4 regions of the Streptomyces sp. UG1 genome follow, and region 3 is predicted to be linked to each of the others. Evidence: riboswitches for the same ligand, from Rfam matches in the RefSeq annotation. Region 3 holds a riboswitch; each other region holds the start of a gene.
The links. Region 3 has a riboswitch for cobalamin ahead of ACP4J3_RS12570 (prenyltransferase/squalene oxidase repeat-containing protein). Riboswitches for the same ligand answer to the same signal wherever they lie in the genome.

Region 1 (5,030 bases), on a different contig from region 3:
CAGTTGGTGCCGGTGGCCAGACCGTGCAGCAGGCCCCGACTGCGGAACCAGTAGACGTAGGCGAAGGCGCCGTAGAAGAACAGGCCCTCGATGCACGCCGCGAAGCAGATCAGGTTGAGCAGGAAGCGACGCCGGTCGGCCTGGCTCTCCAGGCGCTCCAGCTTCTCGACCTCGTTGATCCACTTGAAGCAGAACTCGGCCTTCTCGCGGATGGAGGGGATGTTCTCCACGGCCGCGAAGGCGGCGGCGCGGTCCTCCGGGTCGGGGAGGTAGGTGTCCAGCAGCGTCAAGTAGAACTGGACGTGGACGGCCTCCTCGAAGAGCTGGCGCGAGAGATACAGGCGCGCCTCGGGGGAGTTGATGTGCTTGTACAGCGTCAGCACCAGGTTGTTGGCGACGATCGAGTCGCCCGTCGCGAAGAAGGCGACCAGCCGGCCGATGAGGTGCTGCTCGGCGGGGCTGAGCTTGGCGAGGTCGGCGACGTCCGAGTGGAGGTCGACCTCCTCGACGGTCCAGGTGTTCTTGATGGCGTCCCGGTAGCGCTCGTAGAAGTCGGGGTAGCGCATCGGGCGCAGAGTCAGCTCGAAGCCCGGGTCGAGCAGGTTCTGGTTACGGGTGGTCATTACTGGCAGGCCTCGCAGGACTCGGGGTTTTCCAGGGAGCAGGCGACGGCGTCTTCGGGGGCCGGCTGCTGTACGGGGATGGTGGCCTGGGCGGCGCGGGCGATGCGGGTCGCCGGGCGCGAGCGCAGGTAGTACGTCGTCTTCAGGCCCGATTTCCAGGCGTACGCGTACATCGAGGAGAGCTTGCCGATGGTCGGCGTCTCCATGAACAGGTTCAGGGACTGGGACTGGTCCAGGAACGGGGTCCGGGCGGCGGCCATGTCGATGAGCCCGCGCTGCGGGATCTCCCACGCCGTGCGGTACAGCGCCCGTACGTCCGCCGGGATCCAGGCGAAGTCCTGCACCGAGCCGCCCGACTCGCGCAGCGCCTCACGGGTGCGGTCGTCCCAGACGCCGAGCCGCTTCAGTTCGTCGACCAGGTAGGAGTTGACCTGGAGGAACTCACCGGAGAGCGTCTCGCGCTTGAACAGGTTGGACACCTGCGGCTCGATGCACTCGTACACGCCGGCGATCGACGCGATGGTGGCGGTGGGCGCGATGGCGAGCAGGAGGGAGTTGCGCATGCCGGTCGTGGCGATACGGCTGCGCAGCGCGGCCCAGCGCTCCGGCCAGGTGAGTTCGACGCCGTAGTGGTCGGGGTGCAGGACCCCCTTGGCGGTACGGGTCTTCTCCCAGGCCGGCAGCGGACCGCCCCGCTCGGCGAGGTCGGCCGAGGCCTCGTACGCGGCGAGCATGATGCGCTCGGCGATACGCGTGGAGAGGTCCTTGGCCTCCGGCGAGTCGAAGGGCAGCCGCAGCTTGAAGAAGACGTCCTGCAGCCCCATCGCGCCCAGGCCCACCGGCCGCCACTTGGCGTTCGACCGGCCCGCCTGCTCGGTCGGGTAGAAGTTGATGTCGACGACGCGGTCCAGGAAGGTGACGGCGGTGCGCACGGTGGCGTCGAGCCGCTCCCAGTCGATGTCGCCGGTCGCCGTGTCCACGAAGGTGCCGAGGTTGACCGACCCCAGGTTGCAGACCGCTGTCTCCCCGTCGTCGGTGACCTCCAGGATCTCCGTGCAGAGGTTGGAGGAGTGCACGACATGGCCCGGCAGCGCCGTCTGGTTGGCGGTGCGGTTGGCGGCGTCCTTGAAGGTCATCCAGCCGTTGCCGGTCTGCGCGAGGGTGCGCATCATGCGGCCGTAGAGGTCACGGGCCGGGATGGTCTTCTTCGCGAGCCCGGCGGCCTCCGCCTTGCGGTACGCCGCGTCGAACTCCTCGCCCCACAGATCGACCAGCTCGGGCACGTCGGAGGGGGAGAACAGGCTCCACACCTCATCGGCGTTGACCCGGCGCATGAACTCGTCCGGGACCCAGTGCGCGAGGTTCAGGTTGTGCGTACGGCGGGCGTCCTCACCGGTGTTGTCGCGCAGCTCCAGGAACTCCTCGATGTCGGAGTGCCAGGTCTCCAGGTAGACCGCGGCCGCGCCCTTGCGCCGGCCGCCCTGGTTCACGGCGGCGACCGAGGCGTCGAGGGTCTTCAGGAACGGGACGATGCCGTTGGAGTGCCCGTTGGTGCCGCGGATCAGCGAACCGCGGCTGCGGATGCGGGAGTACGCGATGCCGATGCCGCCGGCGTGCTTCGAGAGGCGGGCGACCTGGTGGTAGCGGTCGTAGATGGAGTCCAGCTCGTCGAGAGGGGAGTCGAGGAGGTAGCAGGACGACATCTGGGGGTGCCGGGTGCCGGAGTTGAACAGGGTGGGGGAGGAGGGGAGGTAGTCGAGGCGGCTCATGAGCCCGTAGAGCGCGGCGACTTCGTCCACGGAGCGGGGGGTGTCGTCCTCGGCGAGGCCCGCCGCGACGCGCAGCATGAAGTGCTGGGGCGTCTCGATGACCTTGCGGGTGTGGGGGTGGCGCAGGAGGTAGCGGCTGTGCAGGGTGCGCAGGCCGAAGTAGCCGAAGCGGTCGTCGCCCGCCGGGTCGATGAGCGCGTCCAGCCGGGCCGCGTGGACGCGCGCGAACTCGGCGGTCCGGTCGGCGATGAGGCCCTCCCGGTGCCCGACCGCGACCGACTCGGTGAAGGACGTCACGCCCTGCGAGGCGGCCTCGGCGGCGATGGAGATGGTCAGCAGCCGGGCGGCCAGCCTGCTGTAGGCGGGGTCCTCGGAGATGAGACCGGCGGCCGCCTCGGTGGCCAGCTCGCGCAGCTCCGTCTCGTCCGCGAGGGCGGACCGGCCGCGCAGCGCGGCGGCGGCGACCCGGCCGGCGTCGGCGTCGGGGAGGTCGGCGGTCAGCTCGGTGAGGGTCCGCAGCAAAGCGGTTCCCGGAGCGTCCTCGTTGGTCGGGACGGCTGAGGCCGGGTCTGCTGGCGCGATGGTCACGTGGGGGCTCTCCCTCGCTCGGCACGGGGGCCTTGCGGAGGGCAGGGGCAGCTCACGAGCGCACGCGGCGTCGCGTCCACCGGCCCATTCCACGAGGCCCGGACGTCAGGGCGCACCGGCCGGGTGGCCGGGCGCGCTGTCGGCAGGTCCTCGGACTGACTCCTGTGCACGGCGTTTTTCGGGAACGGACATGCACAAGTACACCGTTGCGGGACAGTTCCGGATTCGCACCGGATTCCCCTGCGGCGACAGCGAGGAAGAGCATACATCTTGTGCTCGCCCGCCACGCCACCCCCAGATGTTGTGTCGCGGTGGTTTCAGAGCGTCAACTCGTAGGTGAGGAGAGTGATGTCGTCCAGATGCGGGATCGGGTTCCAGTCCCGCTCGGGTGTGCGGACGAAGCCCATGCGTTCGTAGATGCGGTGAGCGCCGTGCATCGTGCGCTGGGTCGACAGCACGATCCGTACGCAGCCCTGCGTGGCCCGTGCACGGTCGACGCAGGCGCGTACGAGGGCCTCGCCGGCGCCCCGGCCCCGCGCGTCGTGCGCGACCGCGAGCATGCGGATCTCGGCCTCGCCGGGGGCGGCTATGTCGGCCATCGGGCCGCCGCTCGGCACGAAGGTCACGCCGCCCAGCAGCCGGCCGCTCTCGACGGCCACCAGCACCTCGGCGGCGGCCGCCCGCTTGGCCACGTCCCTCAGCTCGGCCAGGTATGCGTCACTCTCGCCGAAGTCGAGGAGGCCGTCCTGGAGGTAGGCCTGGGCGGTGATCTCGCCGAGCCTGTCGTATTCGCCGGGTTCCGCCTGCCGGATCGCGATGTCCATGCGGGCGAGTCTGCCGGACGGGTACGACAACGGGCCGCCGGATTCCTCCGGCGGCCCGTCGGCGTCAGGTGCTCAGTGGGACGATCCCGCGGTCGCCGGAGGCAGTTCCACCTGCACGCCCGGGTCGCCCGCGTCCGCCGTGTAGTCCTCCAGCCTGGTCTCGTCGACGCCCTCGGGCGCCTTCGCCGCCTTCAGGACGAAGGTCAGGACCACCGTCACCACCACGTTCAGCACGAACGCCGTCAGACCGATGTAGCCGATCTCACCGATGCCGGGGATCTCCGCCGAGGAGCCGCCGAAGTGCTTCTGCGTCGGGGAGGCGACCCCGTACGCGGCGACCGTGCCGTAGATCATGCCGACCGCCCAGCCGCCCAGCAGCGCCCAGCGGTGGAACCAGCGGGTGAACAGGCCGCCGACCAGGGCCGGGAAGGTCTGCAGGATCCAGATGCCGCCCAGGAGCTGGAAGTTGATGGCGACCGTCTTGTCCATCGCCAGGACGAAGACCAGCGCACCCACCTTCACCAGCAGGGAGACCAGCTTGGAGACCTTGGTCTCCTGCTCGGCCGTGGCGTCCGGCCTGATGAAGTCCTTGTAGATGTTGCGGGTGAAGAGATTTGCCGCCGCGATGGACATGATCGCCGCAGGCACCAGGGCGCCGATGCCGATCGCCGCGAAGGCCACGCCCGCGAACCAGTCGGGGAACATGTTCTCGAAGAGCTGGGGGATCGCCAACTGGGGGTTGGCGACGATGACTCCGGCCGCGATGGCCATGAAGCCGAGCAGCGCCAGCATGCCGAGCATCAGGGAGTACAGCGGCAGGATCGTCGTGTTGCGGCGGATCACTTCACGGCTGCGCGAGGACAGCGTCGCCGTGATCGAGTGGGGGTACATGAAGAGTGCCAGTGCCGACCCGAACGCCAGCGTGGCGTACCCCCAGTGCCCCGCCGCGGGCGGGATGAGCCCGCCCACACCGTTCTCCGTGTACTTCTTGTCCGCCGCGGCGAAGATCTCGTCGAACCCGCCCAGCTTGATCGGGATGTAGATGATCGCCACCGCGATGACGATGTAGATCAGCGTGTCCTTCACGAACGCGATCAGCGCGGGCGCGCGCAGCCCGGAGGAGTACGTGTACGCGGCCAGGACGCCGAAGGCGATGAGCAGCGGCAGGTCCTTGATGAACCAGTTGGTGTTCTCGCCGCCGCCGATGCCCATCACGTCCAGGACGG
Region 2 (5,030 bases), on a different contig from region 3:
AGGTTCGACTCCCGGACCGTCCCGCGCAAAGAAACGCGCAGCCCGTCCTCCTCGTCGATCCCGAGCCCGTGCCGGAAGGGCAGGACGCCGTAGGTGTGCCGTCCGGTGAGCCCGTGGAGCATGTCGAGGCCGGGTTCGAGCAGCGAGACGTCGCCGCGGAACTTGTTGACGAGGAACCCGGCGATCAGCCTCTGGTCCTCTTCCGACAGCAGCGCGACGGTCCCGAAGAAGGAGGCGAAGACACCGCCGCGGTCGATGTCGCCCACGACCAGCACGGGCAGCCCGGCATTGCGGGCGATCCCCATGTTCACGATGTCGGTGCGCCGCAGATTGATCTCGGCCGGACTCCCCGCCCCCTCACAGATCACCGCGTCATACGTGCCCCGGAGTTCGGCAAGACAGTCGAGCACGGTGCCGAGCAGCTTCTGCTGCCGCCCGCCGTGGTACCCGCGCGCGCTCAGCTCACCGACCGGCTTGCCGAGCAGCACGACCTGGCTGCTCTGCTCGCCACCGGGCTTGAGCAGCACGGGATTCATGAGTGCGGTCGGCTCGACGCGGCAGGCCTGCGCCTGCATGGCCTGCGCCCGCCCGATCTCGGCACCCTCTTGGGTGACGAACGAGTTGAGGGACATGTTCTGCGCCTTGAACGGCGCGACCTTCACGCCCTGCCGCACCAGCCACCGGCAGATCCCGGCCGTGACGACGCTCTTGCCGGCGTCGGAGGTGGTCCCGGCGACCAGCAGCCCACCGCCCGTCATGACGTACGCCCCTTCGCGACACGGCGCGCGGCGACACAGACGCCGAGCGCCAGCCAGCCGACGCGCTGCGACAGCCGTACGGCACGTTCGATGTCGGCCGTGCCGACGCTCCGCCCGGATGCGTTGAGCACGGGCCGGTGCTCGACCCGCCCGCCGTAGGACAGCGTCCCGCCGAGCCGGACCCCGAGCGCCCCGGCGAACGAGGCCTCGACGGGCCCGGCGTTGGGGCTCGGGTGCTTGGCGGCATCGGTACGCCAGGCCCGTACCGCTCCACGGGGATCACTTCCGGCGACGGCGGCGAGTACGGCGGTCAGCCGTGCCCCCGGCCAGCCGGCCAGGTCGTCGAGCCGGGCCGAAGCCCAGCCGTAGCGCCGGTACTTGGGCGACTTGTGCCCGACCATGGCGTCGAGCGTGTTCACGGCCCGGAACCCGAGGAGTCCCGGCACCCCGCCGACGGCCCCCCACACGAGCGCCCCCACCACCGCGTCGGAGGTGTTCTCGGCCACGGACTCCACGACCGCGCGCGCGATCCCGTCCGCGTCCAGCGCCTGCGGATCCCGCCCGCACAGATGCGGCAGCCGCGCCCGCGCCGCCTCGACGTCCCCCGCCTCCAGGGCCCGTCCGATGACCCGCGCCTCCCGGGCGAGTGAAGTCCCGCCGACGACGGCCCAGGTGGCGGCGCCGGTCAGCGCGACGGCAGCGGCGGGAGACGTACGTACGACACGCGCGGCGAGCGCCCCGGCGGCGACGGCGCCACCGGCGCACACGGCGGTGTGCATCACACCCCACGCGCGGTCGTCGCGCCACAACACCTTCTCGACGGCACCGGCGGCCCGGCCGAACGCGGCGACCGGATGCCCCCGGCGTGGATCGCCGAGCAGCAGATCGCCGAGGAGCCCGGCGGCGGCGCCGTACGCGAAAACGCGATCGGCTCGCATCGGGGTCAGCCGACCGTGAGGTCAGACGTGGGTCCGCAGTTGCGTGTCGAGCGGCAGGCGAGCATCGCGTTGTGTCCTCACTCAGGGTGTCCACGCCCTGGTTCGACGAGACCGGCGGTGAGAGTTCCTGGCTCCCGGGGCTTACTACCCCGGTGACAGTGGCGGGACCGCGCCGGATTCTCACCGGCTTCCTCTCCTGCCGCCGTACTTGGCCCCGGAAGTCCACCACGGCGTTGGAACGGGCGTCAACTTGCCGTTGACCTGCGACGGGAGAGTGTGCGAAGGCCCACACAGCAGTGAGGTGCGGGACGGTTGTCCGTCCCGCACCTCGGGTGCTTCAGGTGGTGCGTGTGGTGTGGTTCAGGCCACGATCAGATAGATCCCGTACGCCACCGCCGCCGCGCACGCCGCGAAGCACGTGTACGCGCCGGTGACCGCGAGGGCGGCCGAGCCGCCCTGGGCCGAGGCCTTCTCCTGGCGGGACAGGCCCGCGATGCCGAGGGTGAACAGGCCCACCAGGGCCACCGTGACCACGAGGCTGACGCCGAAGACGGAGCCGAGGGCCGCCCAGTCGATCTTCATGGTTCTTCTTTCCTGAGTAAGTCCGAGTGAGCCTGAGTGAGGGGAGTGACCGGGCGGGTCAGACCGTGGCCTGGGACGGCGCCGACTCGGTGGTCGACGCGGCCGGGATCGTGGTCGCCAGTTCCTCGGCCGCCGCGTTCGCGGGGACCGCCGGGGGCGGGGTCACGGCGGCGATGGCGGTGGTGACCACGCCGGGCGACTCCTCGCTCTCGTTGACGTTGGTGTGGTCGACGACCTCGCGGCGGGAGACCTTCCAGATCGCGGCGCTGGAGGCGATCAGGAAGACGGCGACCACGGCCGTGCCCCAGCTTCCGAGGCCCGTCACGTACTCCGCGAGCGCGGCGACCAGGGCGGCGGCCGGGAGGGTCAGGCCCCAGGCGACGAACATCCGGGTGGCCGTGGACCAGCGGACGACGCCGCCCTTGCGGCCGAGGCCGGCGCCCATCACCGAACCGGAGACGGAGTGCGTGGTGGACAGGGAGAAGCCGAGGTGGGAGGAGGCCAGGATGACCGTGGCGGCGCTGGTCTGGGCGGCGAAGCCCTGCTGCGGCTGGAGGTCGGTCAGGCCCTTGCCCATGGTGCGGATGATGCGCCAGCCGCCGAGGTAGGTGCCGAGCGCGATGGCCAGGCCCGCGGAGAGGATGACCCACATGGGCGGGTCGGAGTCGGGGGCGACGGCGCCGCCGGCGACCAGGGCGAGGGTGATGACGCCCATCGTCTTCTGCGCGTCGTTGGTGCCGTGCGCGAGGGACACCAGGCCGGCGGAGGCGATCTGGCCGCTGCGGTAGCCCTTGGCGGCGGCCTTGCCGTCGGCCTTCTTGCCGAAGGTGTACGTCAGGCGCGTGGCGAGCAGCGCGGCGATGCCCGCGACCAGCGGGGCGGCGATCGCCGGGATCAGCACCTTGGTGACCAGCACGTCGCCGTGGACCGCGCCGATGCCGGCCGAGGCGATGGTGGCGCCGATCAGACCGCCCATCAGGGCGTGCGAGGAACTGGAGGGCAGGCCCACCAGCCAGGTGAGCAGATTCCAGAGGATCGCACCGACCAACGCGGCGAAGATGACCTCGGGACGGATGCCGGTCTCGTCGACGAGACCTTTGGAGATCGTGTTGGCGACCTCCACGGAGAGGAAGGCGCCGACAAGGTTCAGTACGGCGGACATGGCCACCGCGACCTTGGGCTTGAGCGCACCGGTCGAGATGGTGGTGGCCATCGCGTTGGCGGTGTCGTGGAAACCGTTCGTGAAATCGAACGCGAGTGCGGTCACGACCACAATCGCGAGGATCAGCGAGAAGTTTTCCATTTACCCAGGCAATCGTTCGAGGTCATTGGCCGGACGAACGTAGGTAACCTGGGTGAACGAAAGGTGAACTGAGGGGGGCCGCACGGTGTCCTGGGGTGCCGGAAGGGGAGACCTTCGGTCCGCCGGTCGGTGTACGGCCCAAGCGTCGCCCGGCTAGTAGCCCCGGGCGAACTTCCTCAACTGGGCCATGGAGCCGTTGAAGAGATTTTGGTCACCCGGCAGGCTGCCGCCGTTGTCGTACTGCCAGAAGGTCCAGAACCGCCATCCGGCCGGCATCGTGCCCGCGGTCGAGGAGTTGTAGCGGGCTATCCACAGGGCGTGGTTGGAGGCGAAGGCGCGGCTGGTGCCGGTGCAGGTGTTCCACCAGTGGGTGGTGGTGTAGATCACCGGGCGGCGGCCGGTCAGTCGTTTCACCTCGTCGCTGAAGGACTGGATCCAGTTGACCATCTTCGCCTTGCTCAGCCCGTAGCACTTGTGCTTGCTGTACGGGTTGTACTCGATGTCGAGGGCGGGCGGCAGGGTCCAGCCGTCCGACCGCCAGCCGCCGCCGTTGCGTACGAAGAACGCGGCCTGGGTCCTGCCCGACGACTTGTTCGGCACGGCGAAGTGGTACGCGCCGCGGACCAGGCCCGCGTTGCGGGAGCCGTTGTACTGCCGGCCGAAGTAAGGGTTGCGGTAGGTGTGGGACTCGGTCGCCTTGACGTAGACGAACTTGGCGCCCTTCGCCTTCGAGCTCTGCCAGTTGACGTCCTTCTGGTGCGAGGAGACGTCGTGGCCCTTGGGCTTGCTCGCGGCCGCGGCCGGGATCTCGGCGAGGGCGGTTCCGCTGAGGGTGAGGGCCGCCACGGATATCGCTACGAGGCGGGAGCGGTGACGGGAGCGGTGACGGGACGGTTTGCGATCACGAGCCATATTTCCCCCCGGAATGGCGACGTGCACGACAAATCTCCCAGAGAGTACTGGAAGATCGTTGAATGCCGATCGTTCTCAGGCCAAGGGTGGGGCGAGGGTGATATGTCCCTGTGTGTGCCCTTCCGGACGCCGGTCTTCCCCTCTAAAGTGCGCCGCCCCGGCGGTGACTTGACGCGGTGTCCGGGGCCTGGCTGGCAGGATCGCCGCATGGGTGAGCAGCAGCGGGATCAGCGGGGCGTACGGCCCGAGGAGGCGGAGGCGTGGGAGACGCTGGTGGCGACAGCGCGGCGGACGGTGGCGGACGGGCTGGTCGTCGGGACGTCGGGCAATGTGTCGGTGCGGGTCGGGGAGACGGTGCTGGTCACGCCGTCGGGAGTGCCGTACGACCGGTTGTCGGCGGAGGATGTGACCGGGGTCGATCTGGACGGGCGGCAGGTGCTGGGGGCGCTGGTGCCGACCAGCGAACTGCCGATGCATCTGGCGATCTACCGCGCCACGGACGCGGGTGCGGTGGTCCACACCCATGCGGTGCATGCG
Region 3 (5,030 bases):
GCGGGCCCACGGGGCGTCCGGGCGGCACGTCGCCACGACGTACGCCGAGGTGGCGATCAGGAGGGTGAGCAGGAGAGGGTTGGTGGTGCGGGTGGCCGCGGTGCCGAGGGCCAGGGCCCACAGCCACCAGGCGCCGGGGTGGAGTTGCGCCCCGGCCATTACGGTCGCCGCCGCCTTGCCTGCCAGATCGCTGCCGCTGCCAGAACGGCCACGGCGGCGATGCCCGCGACGAGGCCCAGCCAGGTGCTGCCGTCGCCGGAGTCGACCTCGGCGCTGTCACTGGTCGGCGCCGGCTCGCGGGCGTCGTCGTCCGACACCTGCTCGCCGCAGCCCTTCCGCGGATAGCCGGCGATCGCGCACAGCAGGGCGTCGGTGTCGTAGCGCAGCGGCTTGGCGACCGCGGCCAGGACCTCCGCCGTCGTCGCGTCGGGGGCCACCCGGGCGCAGGCCGTGCGGCGGGCCGGGGGCGTCTCGCCCGACGGGGCGTCGGCCGGCGTACCGAAGTCGAGGACGAGGGCGACCCGCTTCGTGCCGTCCTGCGCGGGTGTCCGGGCGCAGATCACCGCGAACTCGGCCGCGCCCCTCGGCTGCGCCGCGTCCTTGGAGTCCGCGCTCACCGCGAAGCGGAAGCCCTGCACGTCGCCGTCGGAGGGGCGGGCGGTGGCGGGGCCCTGGGTGGCGTAGATCCAGGTGTCGCCCTTGCGCTCCCAGAAGGACCAGTAGCGGTAGCCGGCGGCCTGGGCGGCCTGGGCCGCGCCGGTCAGGAGGACCAGCGCGGCGAGGAGAAGAGCGACAACGCGGCGGATCACTGCCGTCCGCCCTTGTTGCGGCCGCTCAGCAGGAAGCCGATGCCGATGCCGACGACCAGGAAGACACCGATGTACCACCAGGCGCCGAAGGGGTTGTCCCCGTCGTCCGTCTTCTCCCCCTTCTCCTCCTGGCCGGCTGCCTTCTGGGGTGCCGGGCCGGTCGCGTTGAGCTGCTTGACGAGATCCACGCCCCCGAAGTCGCGCGGGTCGGTGCCGGTGGCGTGGGCGGCGAAGATGAGCTGGGCGTAGGCGGCCGGGCCGCTCTGCTCGGCCCACTTGGCGGAGTTCTGCTCCAGCCAGCGCAGCGGCTTTTGGGCGGCGCCGGCACCGGACCGGGCGGCGAGCGCGACGACCGCGTCGGCCGTGTTGCCGTAGTCGGGCTGGTCCTCGGCGCCGGGGAGGGCGGACTTGAGGTGGCCGTCCTCGGCGAGGGCCCGGGTGAGGTAGGCGGCGCCGTTGGCCGCGGCCTGCTGCGGGGTCCGGTCGCCGCCGTCGGCGCAGGTCGCGTCGGAGGCGGTGGTGCCGGGGCGCACCACGAGCCCCTTGCCGAGCGCACCGAGGATCCCGGCGGCCGTGGCGTCGGCGTTGGCGACCAGGGTGCCCTTCTTGTCCGGCTGGAAGGCGAAGGCGCCGGCGCCGTCACCCGTGCACGGCAGGGCGAGTTCGACCAGGGCGTCGTACGGAGACCGCCCGCCCTTCACGACGCCTGCCGGCTTCTCACCCACGGCGGCGAGCGCGCCGATCACGACCGACGTCGAGTTGGTGTCGCTGGCCCCGACCGCCGCGTACCCCCACCCCCCGTCCTTGTTCTGCACGGACTTCAGCCAGGACACCGCCTTGCCGGTCGCGGCGTCGTGCCCACCGAGTGCGGCGAGTGCCTGTACGGCGGCGGCGGTGCTGTTGGTGTCGACGGGGGTCTTGGCGCCGCAGTCGGCGTCGGCGTCGGCGCGGTAGGGCGCGAAGGCGCCGTTCGCGCACTGCTGCCCCAGCAGCCAGTCCACCGCCCCCTTCGCCGGCCGCACGCCCACCGTGTCCTGCGCGAGCAGCGCGAGGGACTGCCGCCAGACGCCGTCGTAGGTCGGGTCGGTGCCGCCGTACAGCTCGGCGGGGTACGCCCGGGACGGCGACGTGGAAGGGGACTCGTCGGCGGCCGCGGCCGGCGCGGCCGCGCCGATCACGACGGCGACGGCGGCCAGGACCGCGGCGCTGCGGCGGACGTACATGATCGGCGGGTGCCCTTCCCTAAGGGGAACCGGGCAGCACAGGGAGGACCCCCGGCGGCTCGGCTCCGTATACCTCGACGGTGCCGTGCTCCGGCCGGCTGCCGGGCACGTGAGCCGGTCACTGCCCGTACGCGGAGATCCGGCTCACCGGCCTTCGACGACCGGTTCACGGTTGCGGGTCAGCGCCGGATTTGCACCGGCTTTCCCCCGTACGGGTGTGATGACGACGCCGACACTCTACCCGCCCGTAACCGGGACCCCGAGGGCCGCCTGTGCGGGCCGGGGTACGGTCCTCGCACGACGGAGGGGGCGGGGTCGGTGGGGCGACTGCTGGGGACGGGGCGCACGGCCGACGTGTACGAGATCGACGAGGCATGGGTGCTGCGGCGGAACCGGGAGGGCTACGGGGACGCGCTCGCCGAGGGCGCGGTGATGGCCCACGCACGCGCCCACGGCTATCCGGCGCCCCGGGTACGACTGGCCGACTCCTCGCGGACCGAGCTGGTGATGGAGCGGCTGCCGGGGCCGACGATGCTCGGGGCGCTGACCGGGGGGACACTGGGCCCGGACGAGGCGGGCGGCATCCTCGCTCACCTGATCCTCGCCCAGGCCGCCGTCGTCGCCGAGCCCGTCGCCGAAGCCGCCCGCTCCATCCTGACGTCCCTGCTCGCCGACCCTTCCGACCTCACGGAGGCCGGCCTCACCGAGGCCCTGCGCCGGCGCGCGGTCAATCCGACGATGACGCCGCGCGAGATCGAACTACTCGGTGACACAGAGGCGTTGATCCGTACGCTCATGCGCTGATGGCCCGTCAGGCGACGACGGCCACCGCGTCCACTTCGACCAGCACACCCTCCCGCACCAGCCGAGCCACAACCGTCGTACGGGCCGGAAGGGTAGGGCAGTCCGTGAAGAACTCCCGGTAGACGCGGTTGAACTCGGCGAAGTGGGTCCGGTCGGAGAGATAGCAGGTGCAGCGTGCGATCGACCGCCGGTCGCCGCCCGCCGCCGCGACGACGGCCTCGACGTTGGCGAGCACCTGTCGTGCCTGTGCCCCGAAGTCGCCCGGCATGGCACCGGTCGCCGGATCCAGCGGTCCCTGGCCGGACGTGAACAGCAGGGGCCCGCTGCGCACACCCTGCGAGAGCGGCGGCTCGCTGCCGTCGGGGAAGCGGATGAAGGGGGCGCGGTCGGTGTGGACGACGTCGAGGGCGCCGCGGCCCTGTCGTGGGGTGGGGCCGCCGAACGGGAGGTGGAGGGTCCGGGAGGTGAGCAGCCACTGGTCGGACACGCGGCGGAACGTGTCCTCGTAGTGGCCGACCTGGACCGGCGGGGCGGCCGGCACCATGCCGCCCGTCCAGCCTTCGACGCGGTACGTGGTGAAGTACGACGTCGCCTCGGCCGTGTCCTCCGACGTCACCGTGACCCGGATGTTGGACATGACCCGCCGCGAGAGCTTGTCCGCCGGCCGTGCGCCGAAGTACGCCCGCAGCGCCGCCCGTCCCTCCGAGCGGCGCCCGTCCCCCGGAGCAGGCCACTCCCACCAGCCGTCCTCGGTGAACAGCTCGGCGACGGAGGCCGGTTCGCCGAGGTCGAGGCGGTGGACGAAGTCGAGGATGACGCGCTCGCAGGCGCGTTCGGCGAGGAGTCGGTCCAACGGGGCCAAGGCGTTCGGCGTGTTCATGGTGACTGTTATACGGTCACGTACGTCACCGGCTCACTCCCCGCCACCGCCTCCGCCCGCCCCAGCTTCACCAGCCGTCGCAGGTGGGCCTCGGCCTCCGAGACCGCGATGTTCCGTGACCCGTAAGGGATCTGCTCCCAGGGCCGGTTCCACTCCATGCGCTCGGCGAGCTGCCAGGGGGTGAGGGGCTCGGACAGCAACGCCAGCAGTCCGGTGAGCCGTTCCTCGTGGTGGGCCAGCAACTGCCGTACGCGGGACGGGGCGTCGGTGAAGGGGTGCTGGTGGGCCGGGAGGATCTCGGCGGGGGTGAGACCGCCGACGCGTTCGAGGGAGGCGAGGTAGTCACCGAGCGGGTCGGTGACCGTCGCGTCGTCGGGGTCCTCGTACAGGCCGATGTGCGGGGTGATCTCGGGGAGTAGGTGGTCGCCGGAGAACAGGCGGCCGTGGCCGGGCAGTTGGGCCGGGTGGTCCTCCTCCAGGTGCAGGCAGACATGGCCGGGTGTGTGACCCGGGGTCCAGATCGCGCGCAGGCGGCGGCCGGGGAGGTCGAGGAGTTCGCCGGGGACGATCTCGCGGTCGGGGAGGGCGGGGGAGAGGCCGGGGAGTGTGCGGGGCCGGCCCGCCCGCAGGGGCGCGATGTGCTCCTCGGGGGCGCCGGCCGCGGCGAGCTTGGCCGCCATGTACGTGAACCAGCGCTCGGGGCGGGTTCCGCGCGCCCTGCGCACGATCGAGAGATCCGCCTCGTGCATCGCGATCCACGCCCCGGACGCCTCGCGCACCCGACCCGACAGGCCGTGGTGGTCGGGGTGGTGATGGGTGATCACGACACCGTGGATCTCCGCGACCGACGTGCCGCAGGCCGTCAGTCCCTCCGCGAGGATGTCCCAGGACGCCGGGTCGTCCCACCCGGTGTCGACCAGCACCGGGCCGCGGCCGGTCTCGACGACGTACACGAGGGTGTGGCCGAGCGGGTTGTCAGGGATGGGGACCTTCACGGACCGGACGCCGCCGCCGTGGTCGTACACCTGCGTCATGGGCCTCCCCCATCTTGGCTTCCCGTCCTGGCTTCGCCTCGTCCGCCGTCGGCCCGCCGCCTGCCCGCCCACGACCATTGCCCACTATAACTAGAACTGGTATCAGTTCTGAAACAGCGTCAGCTCCGCAGGAGGCGTCGGCCATGACCGAGCTCGTGGAACACGGACAGCTTTTCATCGGCGGGGAGTTGACCGATCCCCTGGGCAAGGACGTCATCGAGGTGATCTCGCCGCACACGGAACAGGTCATCGGACGCGTGCCGCACGCCTCGCCCGCCGA
Region 4 (5,030 bases), on a different contig from region 3:
ATTCATCGGGCGTGACGTCAACGATGCGGCTGTACAGGCAAGTTCGCGGTGGCGGTTGTCAGTGTCAGCCTTCGGCCGGCAGCGCGGGCGTCGTGTGCGCGCCCGCCAGCGCGGCCAGCTCCTCCGCGTCGCGTGGACCGGGTGCCGTGTCGCCCAGCAGCCCGTGGGCGCGCAGGAACTGGGCCGCCGCCACCCCCCACGGCAGCCGCAGCCCCGCCTGCCGGAGGAGATCGGTGCGGGCCAGCATCGAGGGCGCGGGGCCGGTGCGGACGCCGGACGGGGTCAGGAGCGCCGCGTCGTCGGCCCAGCGCAGGGCGAGGTCGACGTCGTGGGTGGCCATGACGACCGTGGTGCCGCCCGCGCGCAGCCCGTCGAGGGTGGCGAGCAGCCGTTCCTGGCCGTCGGGGTCGAGCCCGGCGGTCGGCTCGTCGAGGATCAGCACACGGGGCCGCATCGCGAGCGCCCCGGCGATGGCGGTGCGCTTGCGCTGCCCGTACGACAGCAGGTGCGTGGGCCGGTCGGCCAGGGCGGCGATGTCCAGCGCGGCCAGCGCCTCGTCGACCCGCGCCCGCACCTCGGCGTCGGGCAGGCCGAGGTTGAGCGGGCCGAAGGAGACGTCCTGGCCGACGGACGCGGCGAAGAGCTGGTCGTCGGGGTCCTGCACCACGAGCTGCACGGTCGTGCGCAGCCGGGTCAGCCCCTTGCGGTCGTACGTGACCGGCGCACCCTGGAGCGTCAACCGCCCCTCGTACGGCCGGAGCCCGCCGCTGAGCAGCCGCATCAGCGTGGTCTTGCCGCTGCCGTTGCGGCCCAGCAGCGCCAGCGCGCGCCCTTCGGGCACGTCGAAGTCGAGGCCACTGAGCACGACGGGGCCCTCCTCGTAGGCGTAGGACGCGCCCCGCAGGGCGACCAGTGCGGTGGGCTCGCTCATGACAGGGCCTTCTCCAGTACGAGGGTGAGGGCGGCCAGCGCTGCGAGCAGGGCGCAACTCGCGGCCGTGAAGCGGACGGAGACCCGGGCCTCGGGCACCAGGACGCGCAGGGTGCCGTCGTAGCCGCGCCCGGCGAGCCCTGCCTGCAGCCGGGATGCCCGGTCGAAGGACCGCACGAAGGCGGTGGCGCCGAGCCCGGCGAGCGAGCGCCAGGTGGCGGCCCGGGTGGTGTGCCCGAGCCGGGCGGCCTGGGCGTCCCGCACGCGGCGCACGGAGTCCAGGAGCAGGAAGCTCATGCGGTACGTCACCAGGGCGACGTCCACCACGGGCGCGGGAACCCCGGCCTTGACCAGGCGGGGCAGCAGGTCGGACATCGGGGTGGTGAACGCGAGCAGCAGCACTCCGAGGGAGGCCGCCGAGGTGCGCAGCAGCAGCTCACCGGCCCGCAGCGGACCGTCGGCGGCCAGGGACACCAAGCCCTCCGGCCCGCCGACCTGTACCAGCAGCGTGGCCGCCCCGGTCACGCAGAAGCCCAGCGGCACGCGATAGGCCCGCCACAGCCGCCGCCCGGGCACGCCCGCCGGACCCAGCAGCACGGTGAGCGCGGTGACCAGGACCAGCGCGGCGCCCGGCCAGGGCGGCAGCGAGATCGCGAGCACGGTGAGGCCGAGTCCGAGCACGGCCTTGTCCACGGGGTGACGGCGGCGCCAGCGGCTGCTGTGCGCCGCCGCGTCGATCGGCAGCACCCGTCAGACCCCGTCGGCCTTCGACTCCTCGGCGTCCCGCTGTCGCTCCAGTGCCCGCTGCTCGCCCTGCCGCCGGCCCCGGCGCAGACCGAAGTAGTAGGCGAGGACCCCGGCGCCGAGGGCCGCCTGGAGGGAGAACAGCGCCGACTCGATCTCGCCGGACGGCGGCTCGTACAGCGGCGAGAACCAGGGCTCGTAGTCCGGCTCGATCTCGGTGATCGCCGTCTCCGCCTCGCCGTCGGCCCCCGTGAACGGCTCTTCCTTGTGGTCGCCGAGCCCGAGCGCGAGCGGCAGCACGGCGAGTGCGGCCACGACTGCCAGCAGCAGGATGTTGATCTTCGTGTTCCTGCTCATCGTCTTCTTGCCCACCGTCTTCTTGCTCGTTGTGTTCTTGCTCATGGGGCCACCGCCTCGCTTCCGGACCGGGACTGCTTCCTGGCGAGGAGCACACCCAGCCGGGTCAGTTCGCCCTTGCTGGACTGCACCAGCAGCCGCATCACGAGCACCGTCAGCAGGCCCTCGCTCACCGCGAGCGGGATCTGGGTGACGGCGAAGATGGAGCCGAACTTGCCGAGCGCGCCCAGGAATCCGCTGCCCGGGTCCGGGAAGGCGAGCGCGAGCTGGACGCTGGTGACGCAGTAGGTGGACAGGTCGGCGACGAACGCGCCGAAGAAGACGGCGACCATCAGCGGCGCGTCGTAGCGCCGCAGCAGCTTGTAGACGGCGTATCCGGCCCAGGGGCCGACGATCGCCATCGAGAAGACGTTCGCGCCGAGCGTGGTCAGGCCGCCGTGTGCGAGCAGCAGCGCCTGGAAGAGCAGGGTGATGGTGCCCAGGACCGCCATGATCGGCGGCCGGAACAGGATGGCGCCGAGCCCGGTTCCGGTCGGATGCGAGCAACTGCCGGTCACCGAGGGCAGCTTCAGCGCGGACAGGACGAAAGTAAAGGCCCCGGAGGCGCCGAGGAGCAGCGTGCTCTCGGGATGCTCCCTGACCTCACGGGTGAGCGAACGGACTCCGTGGACGACGAACGGCGCGGACGCGACGCCCCAGGCGACCGCGTGCGCCGGAGGGAGGAAACCCTCGGCTATGTGCATGGCTCGGCAGACCCTCTCCAGCACCTCGTGGATGGTTGACGCGCCTTGGCCGGTCTCCTGGCTGACGGGTACCACCGCCCGCGCTCCGCCTTCCCGGGTCCCGAAGAACCCAGTGGCTGCCCGTGAGGGCCGGAGCCGGACTTCCCGATTCACAGTGGCGAGGGCCGCACCGGCATCACACCGGATTTCCCGTTCACCAAGGCGTGGTGACAGTAGTGCCCGCGCAGGGTGACTGACAAGCACGCACAGGGGGCGCGAAAGGGGACCTGCGGCGTTGGGTGGAACGGCGCAGGCCGTCGGGCCACTGATGCCCGTCGAAACCCACTGCGGGCCAGGGCGGCAGATGTCAGAACTGATGTCAGGGCCCTCGTGGAGTCACTGCTGGTAGTCAGCCGCCGGAGCCGTCGTGGCGCGCCCTGCGTCTTGCCCCTGCTGCGCAGACAGCCTCCGGTTTTGGCCGGAGGGTGTCTGAGGCTGGGCGGAAGCTCGGGCATCTGCGACCTGCCGCAGTTGACGAAGCCAAGAAGACGGCAGGAGTGCCGGCCCTGGCGGTTCACCGATCAGCGGTAGGGCTGCAGGACCGCTGGAATCGCCGCTTGGTGGGTGTGATGGGGGACCCGGCTGGAGCCCTTCCCTGAGAGTCGTCACACGCGACTCTGGCACCGGTCATGGAACTCACCGACCACCCCGGTGTCCTAGCAGTCCCGATCACTCGAAGCCTGGCATCGTCCGGGGCAAGGAGTCAGGAACGTCCACGGCGGGTGAAATCGATCCGCCAGCCCTGGAGACGAGGACGGCACACACCTCAAGAATCCCTTGGAGCATTCCTCGGAATGCGAGGTTGTTCGTTCTCTGTACGGCTGCCGAAAGCACAGACGTGAAAGCTTCGAATTTTTCGGCGTCGATATGACACTCGTCCTCGACGATTGGTTCGACGCCCGAATCCACTCCCAGAATCCGTGATGCGATTCCCACTTGCCCGACGAAAACCTCGGCAACCTGATTTGCGGGGTTCCACACGTCCCGATCCGCGATCATCACGTAGCAGCTCACTGGGCCCACCTTACTCGAACTTCCACGCCGGGATTGTTCGCCTTCCACTGCCCGATGGCCTGCTCAACGGCGGCCTTGAACTCGGGAGTTGCCCCTGGCGTGGTGAAGTCCATGCCGAGTTTGGCGTTCTGCCACCCCTCCAGGTGGGACCGGGCCTCCACGTAGGAATCAAGCTTCTTGAACACGTGCTTCTCGACCCGGCGTTCGGTGGTGATCCGCGGGTCCTGGCCGGTCGCCTGCTTCTCCTCCCACAGGGTGTCTCCCTCCACGCGGTCGATGTCCGTGATGGTCTTCGACCAGTCGTTGGGATCGTCGACGATGTAGTTCGTGTCGCCGTCGACCGGCGGCCTTTCCCTGTTGGTCATCCCGTCGGCCGGGTCGCACTTCACGAGCCCCAACGGATCTGTCCAGGCAAGCGGATTCTGGACCCAGGCTACGGGGTTCGGCGCCGGCCCGAGCCCGAGGGGATCGGCGCTCATGTAGCGAGCGGTCGCCGGATCTTAGTGGCGATTCAGGTTGCTGCGGGTACGCCAGGCCAGCTCGCCTTCCATGGTGACCAGCTCCCTCGGTGTACCGACAAGGTCGGTCACGATGGCGAAGAAGCGTGTGTCGACGGCCTGTGGGTTGTCCTGGTCAAATGCACGTTCCACCTGGGTGAGGGGGGTGAGCCCGTTGTACTCCAAGCTGGTTGCCGTCCCAGGTGAATACGGTCTCCTCGACCACTTGTCCACCAGCGTCAAGGCGCTGTTTGGCACTGCGACGCCCCAGCGGGTCGTAGCGGTAGCGCCAGACCGTGCCGTCGGGCGTTGTGCAGGAGACCAGACGGCCTTCGGCATCCCAGGCGTATCGCCACACATCCGGCTTGCGGGACAGGCTAGTCTTGCGACGCTCGATGACACGGTCGGCCTCGTCGTAGGTGAATGTCCAACGACCAGCCGTGGTCAGGCGCGTTCCGGTGTACTCACGTGCGCCGACGGCGTCCTCGCCGTGTGTCTGCGGCCAAGTCGCGTGAGCAAGGTTGCCCGCAGTGTCGTACGCGTAGGTCTCGGTCCAGTCCTGCCCGGTCACCTGCGTGATACGGCCAACGCGGTCGAGGCGGAGGCGTCGAGTGCCATCGAGATGGTCGGTGAGGCTGGTGAGGTGACGTATGGCCAGCGCCCAGCGGCCGCAGAACTGACCGAACACATCCGCCAGTTCACCCGA

Region 1: it holds a riboswitch for cobalamin, as region 3 does, so the genes downstream of both, ACP4J3_RS40715 (ribonucleoside-diphosphate reductase subunit alpha) here and ACP4J3_RS12570 (prenyltransferase/squalene oxidase repeat-containing protein) in region 3, are expected to answer to the same signal.
Region 2: it holds a riboswitch for cobalamin, as region 3 does, so the genes downstream of both, ACP4J3_RS18055 (cobalamin biosynthesis protein) here and ACP4J3_RS12570 (prenyltransferase/squalene oxidase repeat-containing protein) in region 3, are expected to answer to the same signal.
Region 4: it holds a riboswitch for cobalamin, as region 3 does, so the genes downstream of both, ACP4J3_RS21400 (energy-coupling factor ABC transporter permease) here and ACP4J3_RS12570 (prenyltransferase/squalene oxidase repeat-containing protein) in region 3, are expected to answer to the same signal.

Annotation. Positions count from the first base shown of each region.
Region 1 covers NZ_JBNGGG010000047.1:64,340-69,369, reverse strand. The annotation lists gene ACP4J3_RS40720 (ribonucleotide-diphosphate reductase subunit beta) at 1-623, opposite strand, end outside; gene ACP4J3_RS40715 (ribonucleoside-diphosphate reductase subunit alpha) at 623-2,980, opposite strand; cobalamin riboswitch at 3,105-3,245, opposite strand; gene ACP4J3_RS40710 (GNAT family N-acetyltransferase) at 3,298-3,804, opposite strand; gene mctP (monocarboxylate uptake permease MctP) at 3,877-5,030, opposite strand, start outside.
Region 2 covers NZ_JBNGGG010000014.1:172,935-177,964, forward strand. The annotation lists gene ACP4J3_RS18050 (cobyric acid synthase) at 1-758, opposite strand, end outside; gene ACP4J3_RS18055 (cobalamin biosynthesis protein) at 755-1,696, opposite strand; cobalamin riboswitch at 1,799-1,938, opposite strand; gene ACP4J3_RS18060 (hypothetical protein) at 2,057-2,278, opposite strand; gene ACP4J3_RS18065 (anion permease) at 2,337-3,581, opposite strand; gene ACP4J3_RS18070 (lysozyme) at 3,735-4,493, opposite strand; gene ACP4J3_RS18075 (class II aldolase/adducin family protein) at 4,701-5,030, shown strand, end outside.
Region 3 covers NZ_JBNGGG010000009.1:135,335-140,364, forward strand. The annotation lists gene ACP4J3_RS12560 (energy-coupling factor transporter transmembrane component T) at 1-159, opposite strand, end outside; gene ACP4J3_RS12565 (SCO2322 family protein) at 159-809, opposite strand; gene ACP4J3_RS12570 (prenyltransferase/squalene oxidase repeat-containing protein) at 806-2,032, opposite strand; cobalamin riboswitch at 2,146-2,285, opposite strand; gene ACP4J3_RS12575 (phosphotransferase) at 2,351-2,836, shown strand; gene ACP4J3_RS12580 (RidA family protein) at 2,844-3,209, opposite strand; partial or broken gene ACP4J3_RS12585 (nuclear transport factor 2 family protein) at 3,258-3,716, opposite strand; gene ACP4J3_RS12590 (MBL fold metallo-hydrolase) at 3,725-4,750, opposite strand; gene ACP4J3_RS12595 (aldehyde dehydrogenase) at 4,894-5,030, shown strand, end outside.
Region 4 covers NZ_JBNGGG010000018.1:132,659-137,688, reverse strand. The annotation lists gene ACP4J3_RS21420 (heme/hemin ABC transporter substrate-binding protein) at 1-15, shown strand, start outside; gene ACP4J3_RS21415 (ATP-binding cassette domain-containing protein) at 65-931, opposite strand; gene cbiQ (cobalt ECF transporter T component CbiQ) at 928-1,677, opposite strand; gene ACP4J3_RS21405 (energy-coupling factor ABC transporter substrate-binding protein) at 1,681-2,031, opposite strand; gene ACP4J3_RS21400 (energy-coupling factor ABC transporter permease) at 2,073-2,774, opposite strand; cobalamin riboswitch at 2,805-2,990, opposite strand; gene ACP4J3_RS21395 (DUF6086 family protein) at 3,483-3,827, opposite strand; gene ACP4J3_RS21390 (hypothetical protein) at 3,824-4,306, opposite strand; gene ACP4J3_RS21385 (hypothetical protein) at 4,328-4,477, opposite strand; gene ACP4J3_RS21380 (RHS repeat domain-containing protein) at 4,461-5,030, opposite strand, start outside.